4 regions of the Colwellia sp. Arc7-D genome follow, and region 1 is predicted to be linked to each of the others. Evidence: predicted binding sites of a transcription regulator. Region 1 holds the regulator's gene; each other region holds the start of a gene.
What was found. Region 1 encodes sigma-54, which starts transcription at its own class of promoters, with help from an activator protein. Its sites were predicted from a motif close to GTTGGCACGNNNNTNGNNT; they were not measured.
Positions count from the first base shown of each region.

Region 2: DBO93_RS16255 (P-II family nitrogen regulator) is a predicted target of sigma-54. The motif match lies at 2,500-2,518, and genes of this name have one in related genera.
Region 3: DBO93_RS18415 (DUF1328 domain-containing protein) is a predicted target of sigma-54. The motif match lies at 1,690-1,708, and genes of this name have one in related genera.
Region 4: DBO93_RS00400 (PEP-CTERM sorting domain-containing protein) is a predicted target of sigma-54. The motif match lies at 1,502-1,520, and genes of this name have one in related genera.

Region 1 covers NZ_CP028924.1:3,891,378-3,895,141, reverse strand. Annotated here, with positions in the region: gene ptsN (PTS IIA-like nitrogen regulatory protein PtsN) at 1-334, opposite strand, end outside; gene hpf (ribosome hibernation promoting factor) at 364-651, opposite strand; gene DBO93_RS16875 (RNA polymerase factor sigma-54) at 687-2,192, opposite strand; gene lptB (LPS export ABC transporter ATP-binding protein) at 2,253-2,984, opposite strand; gene lptA (lipopolysaccharide transport periplasmic protein LptA) at 2,985-3,464, opposite strand; gene lptC (LPS export ABC transporter periplasmic protein LptC) at 3,496-3,764, opposite strand, start outside.
Region 2 covers NZ_CP028924.1:3,773,820-3,777,583, forward strand. Annotated here, with positions in the region: gene DBO93_RS16245 (Dyp-type peroxidase) at 1-654, opposite strand, end outside; gene DBO93_RS16250 (ammonium transporter) at 852-2,117, opposite strand; gene DBO93_RS16255 (P-II family nitrogen regulator) at 2,127-2,465, opposite strand; gene DBO93_RS16260 (HDOD domain-containing protein) at 2,917-3,764, opposite strand, start outside.
Region 3 covers NZ_CP028924.1:4,232,587-4,236,350, forward strand. Annotated here, with positions in the region: partial or broken gene DBO93_RS18800 (DUF1328 domain-containing protein) at 807-962, opposite strand; gene DBO93_RS18410 (hypothetical protein) at 1,209-1,457, opposite strand; gene DBO93_RS18415 (DUF1328 domain-containing protein) at 1,468-1,644, opposite strand; gene DBO93_RS18420 (TonB-dependent receptor) at 2,124-3,764, opposite strand, start outside.
Region 4 covers NZ_CP028924.1:96,781-100,544, reverse strand. Annotated here, with positions in the region: gene DBO93_RS00400 (PEP-CTERM sorting domain-containing protein) at 636-1,412, opposite strand; gene DBO93_RS00395 (nuclear transport factor 2 family protein) at 2,580-3,041, opposite strand; gene msrB (peptide-methionine (R)-S-oxide reductase MsrB) at 3,404-3,764, shown strand, end outside.

The DNA of each region.
Region 1 (3,764 bases):
TTTGGCATTCATTTTCGGGCACAAATAAAGCAATAAAAATGTCCACAGGACGATTATCTATCGCATCAAAATCTATCGGCTCTTCTGTGGTAATAACCACCGCAATGGGTTGGGTAGAATTATCTAAACGTCCATGCGGTATCGCTATGCCATTTCCTATGCCGGTAGAACCCATTCTTTCGCGCTTAACTAGGCTTTCTAGTAGCTGAAAAGTATCGTGTTCAACCAATTTTTCAGCGGCCAGACTACTTAAGTATTCTAGAATACGTTTTTTACTGGAACCCGGTGCTGCACAAATAGTGCATTCCGGGGTTAGGATATCTTGCAACTTCATAAACTTATAAAACCTAAAGCGACTTGGCGCTAATGCTTGTTGATTTTGCCTTTGTATTTCAAAATTTGGCGATCTAATTTATCAATTAATGCATCAATTGATGCATACATATCGTTATGTTCAGCCTTAGCGTGAACCTCCGAGCCCGTTAAATGCACAGTAGATTCAGCGATCTGGTTCAATTTTTCAACCGTTAGTACCACATGTACATTATTAATGTGTTCAAAGTGGCGCTCTATTTTTTCAAATTTAGCATTAACATAATCACGTAATGAGTCGGTAACATCGACATGGTGTCCAGTAAGATTAATTTGCATAAGCTTCATTCCTCTTTTTTGGTGATTAAGGTTGCCTACAATAGGCTTTTACGTTGATTTGACGGCGGTATAGAGAGTGACTCTCGATACTTGGCAATAGTGCGTCTTGCTACTTTAATGCCTTGTTCGGCCAAGATATCGGCGATTTTACTGTCGCTTAATGGCTTTGCGGGTATTTCGGCGGCAACAAGTTTTTTAATTAACTCACGAATAGCGGTTGATGAGCATTCACCACCATTTTCAGTACTTACATGGCTAGAGAAGAAGTATTTAAGCTCAAAAATGCCTCTGGGTGTATGCATATACTTTTGTGTAGTAACACGAGAAATAGTCGATTCGTGCATATCTACCGCTTCGGCAATATCATTTAAAACCATAGGTCGCATAGCTTCAGGGCCATGTTCAAAGAAACCCTGCTGGCGCTGTACAATACAATTGGACACTTTTAACAAGGTATCGTTCCTGCTTTCAAGGCTTTTGATAAACCATTTAGCTTCTTGCAAGTTCGAGCGAATAAATTGACTGTCTGCTGATGATTTCATCGAGCGAGACATGGCAGCATATTGTTGATTTACCGATAACTTAGGTGCTGTGTCTGGGTTTAGCTCTACAGTCCAGCGACCATTTTTCTTTTCAACCGACACGTCAGGAATAACATACTGTTCTTCACTCTTGATAACACTATCGCCCGGGCGAGGGTCTAATGATTGTATTAAGCGAATAACTTCACGTAATTGGTCTTCTTTAATGCGTAACTTTCGCATCAATTGGCGATAATCGCGATTACCCAATAATTCGATATGCTCGGTTACCGCTAACTTACTTTCAGCGAGCCAAGGCGTATCTTTTGAAAATTGGTTGAGCTGAATAAGTAAACACTCTGGAATTGAACGAGCCGCTACGCCCACCGGATCAAAAACGTTAATCCGTTTAAGCACTACTTCAATTTCATCAAGTTCAACACCATCAATGCCTACGCTTTCTAATATCTCGTCTGCAGAAACTGTTAGGTAGCCGGCATCATCTATAGCTTCAATAATAGCGATAGCAATTGTTCTATCGGTATCGCTAAATGGTGTTAGTTCCATTTGCCAAATAAGATGGTCTTGTAAGGAGTCTTTTGTTTCACCCTGATAGGTATAATCTTCTGATGCATGACCAACACCGCCACTGCTCGCACTGGCACTAAAGTTGTCATCCCAGGTTGTATCACTATTTAATTCTTCGGGTATGTCAGTTTTTGCTAGGCCTTCTGATGAGCTTATTTCATCAATAGTCGGTACAGAATCTTCGCTGCCATCTGAGGATATTTCTACGCTATCGCCAATACCAGCGGAGTATGCTTCTTCTAAATTGTCAGGGGTGTTTTCTGAATTGTTGTCGGGAGATTCATCAACTTCAAGTAAAGGGTTACTTTCAAGAGCTTCTTGAATTTCTTGTTGTAAATCCAAGGTCGATAATTGCAACAGCTTGATAGCCTGCTGCAATTGCGGGGTCATCGTTAATTGTTGTCCGATACGGAGTTGCAGAGTAGGACGCATTTACGTTTTCTTTTCCCTGTTCAAGTACATTAGTATGTTACCGAGTAAGTCTGTTATTCACTATAGCGTGAATTGTTCACCAAGGTATACATCTCTTACGTGTTGATTTGCAAGTATTTCAGTAGAGTTACCTTCGGCAATAAGCTCGCCGTGACTAACAATATAGGCATGCTCACAGACATCGAGGGTTTCACGTACATTATGGTCGGTAATTAAGATACCTATGCCACGTTCTTTTAAGTGTAGGATAATTTTTTTTATATCACCTACCGAAATTGGATCAACACCAGCAAAAGGTTCATCAAGGAGAATAAATTTAGGATCTGCAGCTAAAGCTCGCGCTATTTCAACTCGTCGACGTTCACCACCAGAAAGGCTCATGCCGAGGTTGTCTTTGATATGACCAATGTTAAATTCTTCTAATAAATGCTCAAGTTTTTCTTCTCTTTCAACGTCGGTTAGCGTTTTACGGGTTTGTAAAATAGCCATTATGTTGTCATAAACCGTTAGTTTACGAAAAATTGAAGCTTCTTGAGGTAGATAACCAATACCTTTGCGGGCACGTTCATGCATAGGCAATAAGGTTAAATCTTCGTCATTTAAAATAATTGAGCCACTGTCGTTATTAACTAAGCCAACGATCATGTAAAACGAAGTGGTTTTACCTGCGCCATTTGGTCCTAATAAGCCAACAATTTGTCCAGCAGAAACCTTCATGCTAACGTTTTTAACGACTTTTCTGCCTTTGTAGGCTTTTGCAAGGCCAATGGCTGATAATGTTGAAGTAGACATTTACTCTTGCTTGTCCTTAGATTTTTTTGGCAATTCAGTTTTATTTTTTGGCTGCAATACTGTTTCAACCTTAGCATTTTCTAAGCTTTCGGCATTGACATATTCAGTCTCGAAGTTATAGGTAATTTTACTGCCACTTACTTCACTACCTTCTTGGCGTAGCAAAGCATTACCTGAAATAACAACCGTATTCAAATCAGGTTCATAACGAATTTCATTGGCTTGTAAATTGATAGGGCTACCATCTTGCAGCGTTTGCTCAAATGTCGCAGGAGAACCTTTTGCAATATAAATTTTATTATTGCTTTTATCTTGAGTTATCACCTGTACGAGTTCTGCATTAATTGTCAGTGAACCTTGAGAGATAATGACATTATCAATATAACTGAATATTTTATTTTTCAGATCAGCTGCTTGGCGTGAAGAAGAAATTTTAATTTCTTGGTCAACATCGAATTTTTCAGCATTTACTGTCGGCATTAATAATGCAAATGCAGAAAAATAAATAAGGTTATTTTTTAATTTTTTTATAAATGGTTTGTACATGTTCAGTCAATGTCATCTGTGTTGTGTTTAAGTCTACAATTAATCCTGAGCCATACATAGTAAATCCTTTACCTAATATTAAGATTGTTTGCTCTGAGCTGATAATATTTGTTTTTAAGTCCATTTCTAGATTTTTTCCGTGTACTTCCTGTATTAAACTTTCTTCATCAGTGGCGATTAAACGTACGCGATTTTTTAATTTTACACGATTATTATTATATAGCGTGCCTTCAT
Region 2 (3,764 bases), 120 kb from region 1:
TGTGGGCGCTTTGTTTTCTTCTGAATACTCTTCATTATTAACTTTAGTACGTGAAAAAACGTCTTCTTGCTCTTTCACTTCTAATGAATTCCATAAGTTCAGGTTATGACGGTATCGCTGAATATGTAAATAGCTGCCTGAAGCGAATTCAGCATCTTGTTCATCGTTAATCAAGGCCACACGTCGACGATGATGACCTTGTGGGTTTTCAGTGCCATCAACAAAACCCGTTAAATCACGGCCATCTAAAAATCGAAAAGCTCTTACTTGCTCAACCAACTCAACACTGTCAGCTAATAACTGACAGACCTTAGTCGCAACAATGTGATTTACGTCTGCACGATCACCACGAATTTCAATATACAAATCGTAATTATTTGAGGGCGCTGTGCAATCTTCAATCGCCATTTCTGGAAATTGACGCAAATGCTTGGGTCGCCCTTGCGGATAAAGTTCATCCCAAAAGTTGGTACCAATAGCAATAACACCAGCTAAATTAGCTTCAGAAAAACGATCAGCATATTTATCAAATAAAGCTGGCAACCGTGATAGTGCTTTACGCAAAAACAAATAGTTATCATCTAAGGCATTAAATAATAAATAATAACCATGAAGACTAGGCTCTGCACACACGCCAAACTGCTCTCTTGCCATCTAATATCCACTAATAAAAAAATCGATTAATACCTAATTTTACACAGTTTATGACTAATGGCAGTAAACTTTGAAAAATATTTCAACGTTAGACTATTTTATAGCGTTAAGTTGAAGTAGTAATCGGTAAAAAAAATAAGCCTGTGTAAATGAATACACAGGCTTAATGGTTTTAAAGCGATTAGTTTGAGCGTGACTTAGCCACGCGTAAACTCAGGATAAGCTTCCATACCACAATCCGATTTATCACAACCTTCATATTCATCATCTTCACTTACTCTAATGCCGATTAATTTTTTCAAAATAAACCAAACAACAAAGCTTGTAGCGAATACCCAAACAAAAATAGTTGCCGCACCAATTAATTGGCCGCTAAAGCTTGAACCACTATTTGTCACAGGCACTAGTAATAAACCTAGTAAACCAACAACACCATGTACTGAAATAGCACCGACAGGATCATCAATTTTTATTTTATCTAAGCTGATAATTGATAACACGACAACAATACCTGCAATTGCGCCAAACAGTGTAGCTTGTATAGGTGTTGGTGTAGATGGCTCTGCGGTAATAACAACTAGGCCTGCTAATGCACCATTGAGTGCCATGGTTAAATCAGCTTTTTTGAATAACAATTTAGCAAATACTAATGCTGCTATAGCACCAGCTGCAGCTGCGGCATTGGTATTTAAGAAAACCAAAGCCACTGAGTGTGAACTAGCAATATCACCTAGCTTTAACACTGAACCGCCGTTAAAACCAAACCAACCCATCCATAAAATAAAGGTACCTAAAGTTGCCATAGGTAAGTTTGAACCTGGTATAGCGTTTATTTGACCATTTTTACCGTATTTACCTTTACGAGCACCTAACAGTAAAACACCAGCTAAGGCTGCTGCTGCACCGGCCATATGTACAATACCTGAACCAGCAAAATCTGAGAATCCAAGCTCTGAAAGTGTGTATAAACCAAACACGGCGTTACCACCCCAAGTCCAGCTACCTTCCATTGGATAAATTACACCCGTTAACACAACCGCAAAAGCTAAAAATGCCCATAACTTCATACGCTCAGCAACGGCACCTGACACAATAGACATCGCTGTTGCTACAAAAACTACTTGGAAAAAGAAGTCTGATGCAGCTGAATATATTGCCGCGCCAGTGAAACCATCTTCTCTTGTAGAGAAATCAGCCAACACTTTTGCAGGATCAACCGTTTCTATACCTGATAAAAACATGCCGCCACCGTACATAATGTCGTAACCGACAAATAAATACATCATGCAAGAAATAGCATAAAGTGCGACGTTTTTAGTCAAAATTTCTGTGGTGTTTTTAGCTCTAACTAAACCGGCTTCTAACATTGAAAAGCCAGCAGCCATCCACATGACTAAGGCACCACAAATTAGAAAATAAAAAGTGTCCATTGCGTACTGTAGTTGAAAAATATTTTGTTCCATGATTTTCTCCTATATCGCTTCTATGTCTTGTTCACCAGTACGAATTCGTACAGCTTGCTCAAGGTCATAAACAAATATTTTGCCATCACCAATTTTACCGGTATGCGCCGCTTCAGCTATCGCATCAACTAACCGTTGTACAAACTCATCATTTACAGCGATTTCAAGTTTAACTTTCGGTAAAAAGTCTACCTGGTATTCAGCACCACGATATAATTCGGTATGACCTTTTTGACGACCAAAGCCTTTAACTTCACTAACAGTTAAACCTTCAATGCCTATCTCAGAAATGGCCTCTCTGACATTATCAAGCTTGAATGGCTTTATAATTGCGCTTACTAGTTTCATGTTATATTTCCCTTAATTATTATTAACTATTCCTTATCAAGCTTTATGCCAAAAAAAATAACAATTAAAAACAAAAGGTTAGTGATTTTCATGCCAAGATAAACGCACCACAATAGTGCGAATCAAATTGATTTGAGAGCAACTGGTGCAACATTTATTACCATGATGGAGGGGCGTAAAGTATTTTATAGAGAAACGTAATTTAACGAAGAAAGACTTGCGTATTGATATAAATTTAATCAATAGGATACTTAAATTTAAAAAGAAAAATGAATTAACAGTGATTATTCTTGTACTGTAAACAAACTAATGTCGGTAAGTTTAGCCAAAATAACTAGGTTGCAGACTAACCTATATCAATCAGCTTAACGTTACGAATGTCTAAAAGTGAAATGCAATGACCATCATATTGAATAGGTTTTAAACATGATGACCATCAGTAATTTAGCCACTAAAAAATGGTAGCGGCACTGGGGTTAATAATCGATAAAATACTCAAACGCTCGAAATCACAATAATTAATTGTTCCTTGTAGCATTTCATCGTCAATAAGTAACTGTTGCATAGCATTATCAGGAAATAACAACTCAGCATCGTGCGCACTGCAGTCGAATTGACTCAACATAATTCTTTTTGATAAATAGAGTAATTTAATTTCGTCTGTACTGTAAGTAAAGTCGCTATTATCTTGATTACGAATAGGCTCTATAATACTAAAAGGCAATTGCCATTGTTTTAAAAGCTCTGCAGCGCAATCAGCATAGGTAAAACCAAGTGTCTTTTTTTGTTTATCCCACGGCAATTCAGTAGCGGTAAATTTGTTCGCAACTACGGCTTTCTCAGGGGCTATTTGTTGAACAACAAGTTCACCCAAATTATGTAGAAGACCAATAAGAAATAAGCGCTCTGCATTTGGAATTCTCAGGTTAACACCTAGATACTTTACTATTAGTGCGCAATCTACACTTTTACACCAAAAATCATCTAAATAGTCTTGTTCAACGTCTAACGCTTTAAATGCACGACTAGTGAAAAAGGCGATAACCAAATTATAAACTTCAGTAATACCTAACACCAAAACAGCTTTTGATATGGTGTCAATTTTACCTGGGTAGCTAAAAAGTGAACTATTAGCGAGTTTTAATATGGTTCCTGCTAATGCAGGATCCAATATTATTACGTCAGCAATATCGTCAATCGTAGAATTGTCATCATCGATCAGCTCTTTAATACGGATAAAAGAATCTGAAAGTACAAATATTTCACTGGCTTGTTGTGCATAGTCGTTTTCATTCATCA
Region 3 (3,764 bases), 340 kb from region 1:
TAAACCAATAAGATTTAAGAACTCAGTACCAGAAAGTATTCAACATTGAACCAGCCTTTTTAAGCTTTGATTGCTAGTTAGAAAACTTAACCAAACAAGGGGTGATGTGGTCGTTTTCATCGATGAAAACAGCAATTGTCACTCTTTTAGCTGACATTGAGGGTTTGTTGATATCAGAAGCTATATTCTTAAATGAATAACAATCTTCAAAGTAACGCAGGAGTAGTTATCAAAATGGTTAGGAACGACCAGTTAACCGAGTAAAATTTATTTTATTATTGAACGAAAAAAAGGCCTATATAGGCCTTTTTTAATTCAATTACTGTCAACCCATACTAGGACGGGTCAAACTATAATTAACAATCGTCATCTTCAGCGTCTACGCCTTCTTTAACTTCTTCACAAGCATCTTCAATGGCGTTACTTGCGTCTTTTTTCATTCCACCAAATTTATCGCTAACACTGGTTTTCATTTCATCTAACTTATGACCCGCATCGCTTGCCATTTCACTTACTTTTTCGCCAGCACCTTCAATCGCTTCACCAGCATCTTCTTTCATTTCACTTGCTTTTTCGCCCGCGGAATCAAGTGCGTTACCGGCATCTTTTTTCATTTCATTTAGTTTATCACCAGCATCTTTAGCCATATTGCCAGCACCTTTAACGGCTTCTTCAACTTTGTCACCTGCTTTTTCTGCATCTTTTTCACTACAAGCTGTTAAGCCAAACATTGCGACAAAGAAAATAAGTGTGGTTGATAATTTTTTAATAAAAGTCATGTGTTTTTCCCTAAATTTTTGGTGGTTTGTTTTACCACGAATTGTATTGATAATTAATGAGATAACCAACAATACAACGAAAATAAAAAATATAATTTTAGCAATACCCGCTGCTGCGCCAACGATACCACCAAAATCGAATATTACTGCAATAATAGCAACAACTAAAAAGTGAATGCCCAACTTAACATAATATATTTCTCAAATTAATAAGTTACAAACTACACATACATAAGCGTTTTTTGTACCAATATATGCTTTATTTATAACCTACTGAAAAATATTAACTAACGAGAGCTTCTCAATTTCATTATAGAACAGTAACTATATAAACAAGTGAAATATTTACCTACATAACTTGAATAAATGTTCAGATAGGCAATAAAAAAGGCCTATATAGGCCTTTTGATGTAATTATCGAATTAACGCTTAACAGTCTGTATCTTTAGCGTTTACACCTTCTTTTGCTTCTTCACAGGCATCTTCAATAGCATTGCCTGCATCAGTGGCCATATCGCCCATTTTATCACCTGCATCTTTCATAGCATTTCCAGCGTCATGTGCCATTTCATCTACTTTTTCACCCGCTGTTTCCGCTTTGTCGCCAGTACATGCGGCTAAACCTAATACCGCTACAAGTGTGATCATTGTTGTTGATAATTTTTTTATAAAAGTCATAATTTTTTCCTTAAATTTTTGGTGATTTACCACGGATGGCATTAGCGATTAATGAGATAACCAATAGTACAACGAAGATGAAGAATATAATTTTAGCAATACCTGCTGCTGTTCCTGCGATACCACCAAAACCAAATATTGCAGCAACGATCGCAACAACTAAAAATGTAAGTGCCCAGTTCAACATAGTATTCCCCTTGAATTAATTTAGTTTCAAACTACGTAGTACTTAATGCTTTATTCGTGCCAAACCTAACAAATAACTTAAGTCACTGTTAATAATCATTATTAATATAATTTAAAATTATTAGCTTTATAACTTTATATTATTCTATTGAAATTTTTACAGACAAGTTTGTATAACTTGCAGAGGTAGGAATCTCATCATGGTTGTTTTAATTAAAGTGGATCAGGGCTGTTGATGTGTTTTTACAACAAGATGATTATGCTGGTAGATAATGACTTTTTTATTTATTTGTATTGGTATAGTTAATATGGCATTAACAAACTAAATAGATAAAACCTTTATATAATCTATAAGTATCATCGCGACTTTACACTGATATTATAAAATTTTATTATCAATTCAGTGAATAAACCTAAAAAAAAGCCCATATAAAATGGGCTTGTTCTTACTGCATTGTGTCTTTCGTTGTTAATGACAAATTAAAAGTCGTATTTAAGCGTAATACTACTTGTTCTGCCATTAATCGTTCTTGCTCTGATAATATCATTCGCAGGAATGTTACCTTCTTCAGCTTCTGTTATACCTGTAGTGTCAAACAGATTATTAACATTTAAAGCAATGCTAAACGTGTCTGAAAGGTAATATTGAGCGAAGGCATTTACTTGCGTGTAGCCATCAAATTTAAGGATATCGTCTGCACTTTGATCACCACCATCTTGCGCATAAGCTTCTGAAGTACCTATTAAACTAAGACCCGCAGAGCCTTGCTCAAAGTTATAGCGAGTAGTAAGTGAATAAACAAAGTCAGCTTGTCTTCTTGGAGTATTTCCCACTGAAGCTGAGTTAACACCGTCTTTGGTGATTTCTGCATCAGTCCAAGTAACATTACCGCGAATGTCAAAATCACCAATGTAGTAAGCACTTTCTAACTCAAGACCATATGATTCATATACACGGTCAAAGAATTTTTGGCTTGTTGCTTCAAAATTTTGCTCTTGTGTTTCAGCAAAGAAAGCCGTCGCAAATACCGATAGTTTATCTTGGCGAAACTTAATGCCGGCTTCGAATTGGTCAACTTCATCAACAGCATCTTCATCGGCTACTGAGCCATCAGCTGCAATTTTACCGAAAGCTAAACGGTCAGCATTAGCGGTACCGCCATGGCTTAGTCGGCCAAAAACAGCTAAATCGTCATTTACAATGTAGTTAGCACCAATTGAGTAAGATGTGTAACTCCAATCATAATTAACAATAGAAGGCGCACTATTATTTACTGAAGATACGCTCATTTCAGGCACTGATATCTCGCCGTCTCTGTTCATGTCTATTTCAGATTGCACTGCACCAGCATATGTACCTGTGGCTTCACCACTGTCATGACGAACACTTGCATCGATAGTAAAATCGCCAAAAACTGAGTTAATGGCAATATAAGGTGCTGTTACATCATATTGAAGGTCGTAGTTACGTGTACAACAGTTGCCCCACGCTGGAACACCATAAGCAATTAAACCACTATCAGAAAAGCTTGTACCGTCAGCCGCTGCAACATTAACAAGTGCTGCGTTGTCGCCTTTCACTTCTGATAAATAAGAATTCCAAAGCCATGATTGCTCGATATTTTGTAATGACTTGTAATAACCAAAAGTGATGTTGGTATCACCAATAGTTTTTAAGATTTTTAAGTCATTAACCATAAAATCTAAGTTGCTCATTTCAACATCAAAGGTATGAATACGCATTAAGTTAGCGCCAGTATAAGCACTACCTTGTTGAGGCCCATTAGCATAAGTCAATTGCGCGCCTGTACCCGCTAAGCTATCAGCAAGTGTTTGGCTATCTTGAATGCTTTCAGGAAATGGCGAGGTAAAACTACCTTTCGTACTTGACGTTCTAAATCTGTTTTCAATCGACCAGTCATTACCTAAGTCAAATACAGCTTCTAAACCAACAGAGTCAACCGTTGGATTCATACCATCACGCATGTCTGCACGGCGAAGGTTGCCATTACCGTCAGTGCTCAATATTGAGGTGAAATATGCCGAATGAGGCGTATCAGATGAAGGGTCGAAACTACCCACTGACTTGCCATTTGAACTGGCTGGCATGGGTAAGTAAGC
Region 4 (3,764 bases), 510 kb from region 1:
ATTTAAATTAAGAGCCTCAAAAAAACACCCACTTCGTTCCAAAATAAAATCATCCTCTACTCGTTGGTTAGTACGCTTATAAATTTAAACGTATCAATGACCCCTTCTGTGGATTAGCTGCCTATCAGCAGTGGTTAGAAATTAATGACTATTACGTAATACACCTTAATCTCATTGCTAATGTCCAGTAACATAAAACAGTTATGTGGATCTTCAAATAAAGTAAAAATTCTTGTTCGATAGTTTTAAGGGCTATAGCTAGATAAGGATAAATCAGTTTAAACTTTCACATCAAAAATCATGAGAAAACTATAACAATCGTCACAAACCACCAAAAATAAAGACAAGTAAGTGCGCAAAGCGGAAACGAGCGGTGATGATCACATACCTTTCGTTTATCTCCTAAGCTGACGTTTTGTGAAAATTAATATTTTCTTAAAAACACTAAAATTGTCACTCGTAGTGTTGATATCTAATGTGTATTGTATGAGGGCTTTTCTCAGATGGTATAGCAAAGGATATTAATTCCATGGTGGTGCTTTAGTGAACAAATCACTTCTCTTACCAATGAGAATAAACAAAAAAACACCAATCATTACAATTGATGTTTTCTAGGAGATAACTTAAAAACTAAATTAAGATATTTTCTTAAAACGACGTGACATTAGGCCCATCATGCCAAGTGCGAAAATTGCAAGGGTTGATGGTTCTGGAACATCGGTTATGATACTACCATTTATGATTTTGGCTTCTTGGATTCCTAATGAAACAGCATCGTTAGGGAAACTTGTATGTGTTTCTAATACTGTAAACGTAGGATCCCATGAAGTAAAACGACTATGAGTTGGAAAGCCATTAATCATATTACTAGTTATGCCAATTGCTGTTCCAGCCGCTGTGGCAGTAAACCCTGTACTTTGATTTATGCCTTGCCCGTCTGCTGCGACACCTAAAGGCAACCAATCATAATACCCAGATGCACCATTGCTTGTATCTGCCCAAATATCACCGCCGCCATTAAACCAATCAGTAAATATGCTTTTATAGGTGATCAAGAAATCATCTGCCAAATTTTCTCTTACAACTAAAACATCAATTCCAGATAAATAGTTGCTGAAGTCAGTACCAGTAGCAAAACTGCTACTGTGAGTAGTAACAGTACCAAAGCCACTCAGGTTGCCAGAACTAACTAGCCCTATGTTGTAATCAGCAGCAGCTATCTCGTTAGTTGTTCCTGCACCTCGTAAATAGTTCAAAACGACATCATCATAATTGTTTTGATTACTGTGGGATAAGATATCGTGACCAGTGAGGTATATAGCCCCTGCTTGTGCTGAAGACATACCTACGAAGGTTGTTATTATGATACTACTAAAAATAGCTGATGCTTTCAGACGTTTACTTATATTCATTCATTGAAGCCTTTTTAAAAAGGCCACTCGGGATATACTGCATTCCTTTGCGGCTCGGTAAGATGGTTGTTTATTTTACAAAAGATATCAAGCAAATAATGTGCCATATAATGTAAATAAAATATAAGCAACAAATTCAGTCGCTTAGCTAACAGCAACAAGGAGGGAAATCAAAATAATGAAAAGGTGTAAATTATTCCGACACAGAACTGGTCATCAATTAGTTGATTTATTTAATAAAAAAACGTTAGTAATCAAAAATAACCAAAGAGAACAGACAATTTAGTAGCATTTAGGTATATATTTATACAAACACCTCACACTTTCCATGTGTTATAGATCTTAGGAACCAGTTACTCGTAATTTATTTTAATTCTCCGAGATTCCCTCCAATGCCAAAATATGTAAAAACACTCACACTCCTTCACTAACTTTAATTTGAAACGGTGTAGAATGAGTGAACAGACCTAAAATTGTTATTAGCCTTCTATATTTCCATTAATGTCCAAGTGACAGCAATGAAAAACTTCACCGTTAAAGTTGTTTAATTCCTGGATAAAACGATTGTGTTCTGCAACAGAACACACCTTAGCCTTGAGCTTAACAACGTCCGCTTTCATATCCTAAGTTAACGTAGAACAGAATGAATTCAAACGATAAATTAGGTCGGCTTTTTGTCATAAGTGACGGTCAAACAAACCTCCAATCAGCTTAGTTTTTTGCACTAATATTTGTTGGTGCTAATGTCCCCTTGGCGCGCTAAAGCGGAAATAAATATGTTCAAGTGTCAGGATTTTTTACAGTCCGCAAAGTGGCAATAGTGAATATATTGAAGGTTATTTCAAATAGTAAGGGCAGTCACAAACCTAATTAATATTTAAATTTTCTCATCCGGTGACGCGTTTCTAATTATTTATGGCTCCTCCACACATAAAAAAAACACCAAATATAATTAACTTTAACTTTTTTTAGAGTAAAGGCTTTACTTTTATAGAGTGGTTACTCTATAATTGCTTCGTTCTCTTTTGAGACCTGTTGTAATAATTTTGAATTCTAGCTTCCCCAAGCTTCTATACCGATGGCCAATTTAGCCATCGGTTTTTTTATGCCTAAAATTCGACATCAACCGTCTCTTGAAAAATTTATTCAGACTACCTAATCAAGCCGTTAATGCTTTTTATGCTCGTCTGCACAATGCCAAGAGACAAACTTCCATGATTTTTTATCTTTTACTAGCACATCACTACAGCGACCATGAGTAATTTTTTGATCGCCTTTTTTTGAGGTAGTACCATTAGAATAGTAATAATGAGCAACGGCGGTGTCGCCATGTACAACAATTGCAGTTGGGCTATACTCTGCAACATTATTGATGGTTCCATCTCCAAGACTAAATTTTTCCCAGCGTTTTATTGCACTTCGAGTTCGAGGCATTGGTGTACTGTTGCCCCAAACTATGGCGTCTTCGGTGACCCATTTATCAGTCCAGTTGTTATCACGTTTATCTATATCTTCATACGAAGCTAAAACAACATCCCACACTTCGGTTTGTTGTTTATTCCAACTTTCGGCATGCGCGTTAAAAGCGGCAATAGTGACTATAAATGCTATGGTAAGTTTAAAATTCATTTTTCTTTCCTTGTAATGTTTCGACAAGGCCTACTAAACAACTTACTTCTAAGTAAACTCGAATTTGCGATTATCGCCCATTAAATATAGCAGCTATATATTTTTAGGCTGATTTATACTGGAATTAACGCGATTCTTTAATGTTATTAAGACTTACTTATAATGATCTATTATTTACTTCGACAAGTATTAACGCTTGTAAACCTTGTTATATGGAAATTTTACTCAATATAGTTTCAATACATTGACGAATTAATACTTAACTTTCCGGTCTATTGTTAAGCAGTAATGTACAAGATAATATTTCATTCATTTATTGCTTTAATAAATTATTAATCGTCATCAAACAATGAGGAGTTCTTATGTCTCAATATACAAAATCAAACGATGCTATTGCGGGCTTAACCGCTGAACAATATAGAGTTACACAAGAAAGCGGCACTGAGCGCCCTTGGACTGGTGAGCTATTAGAAAACACCGCACCTGGAATTTATGTTGATGTTGTTTCAGGAGAGCCATTGTTTGCCTCAGCAGATAAGTTTGACGCTGGCTGTGGCTGGCCAAGTTTTAGTAAACCGATTGAAAATACCAATGTAAATGAACTTACCGACGATACTCATGGCATGGTGAGAACAGAAGTTCGGTCTACACATGGTGATAGTCATTTAGGCCATGTATTTACCGATGGTCCGGTTGCACAAGGTGGCTTAAGGTACTGCATTA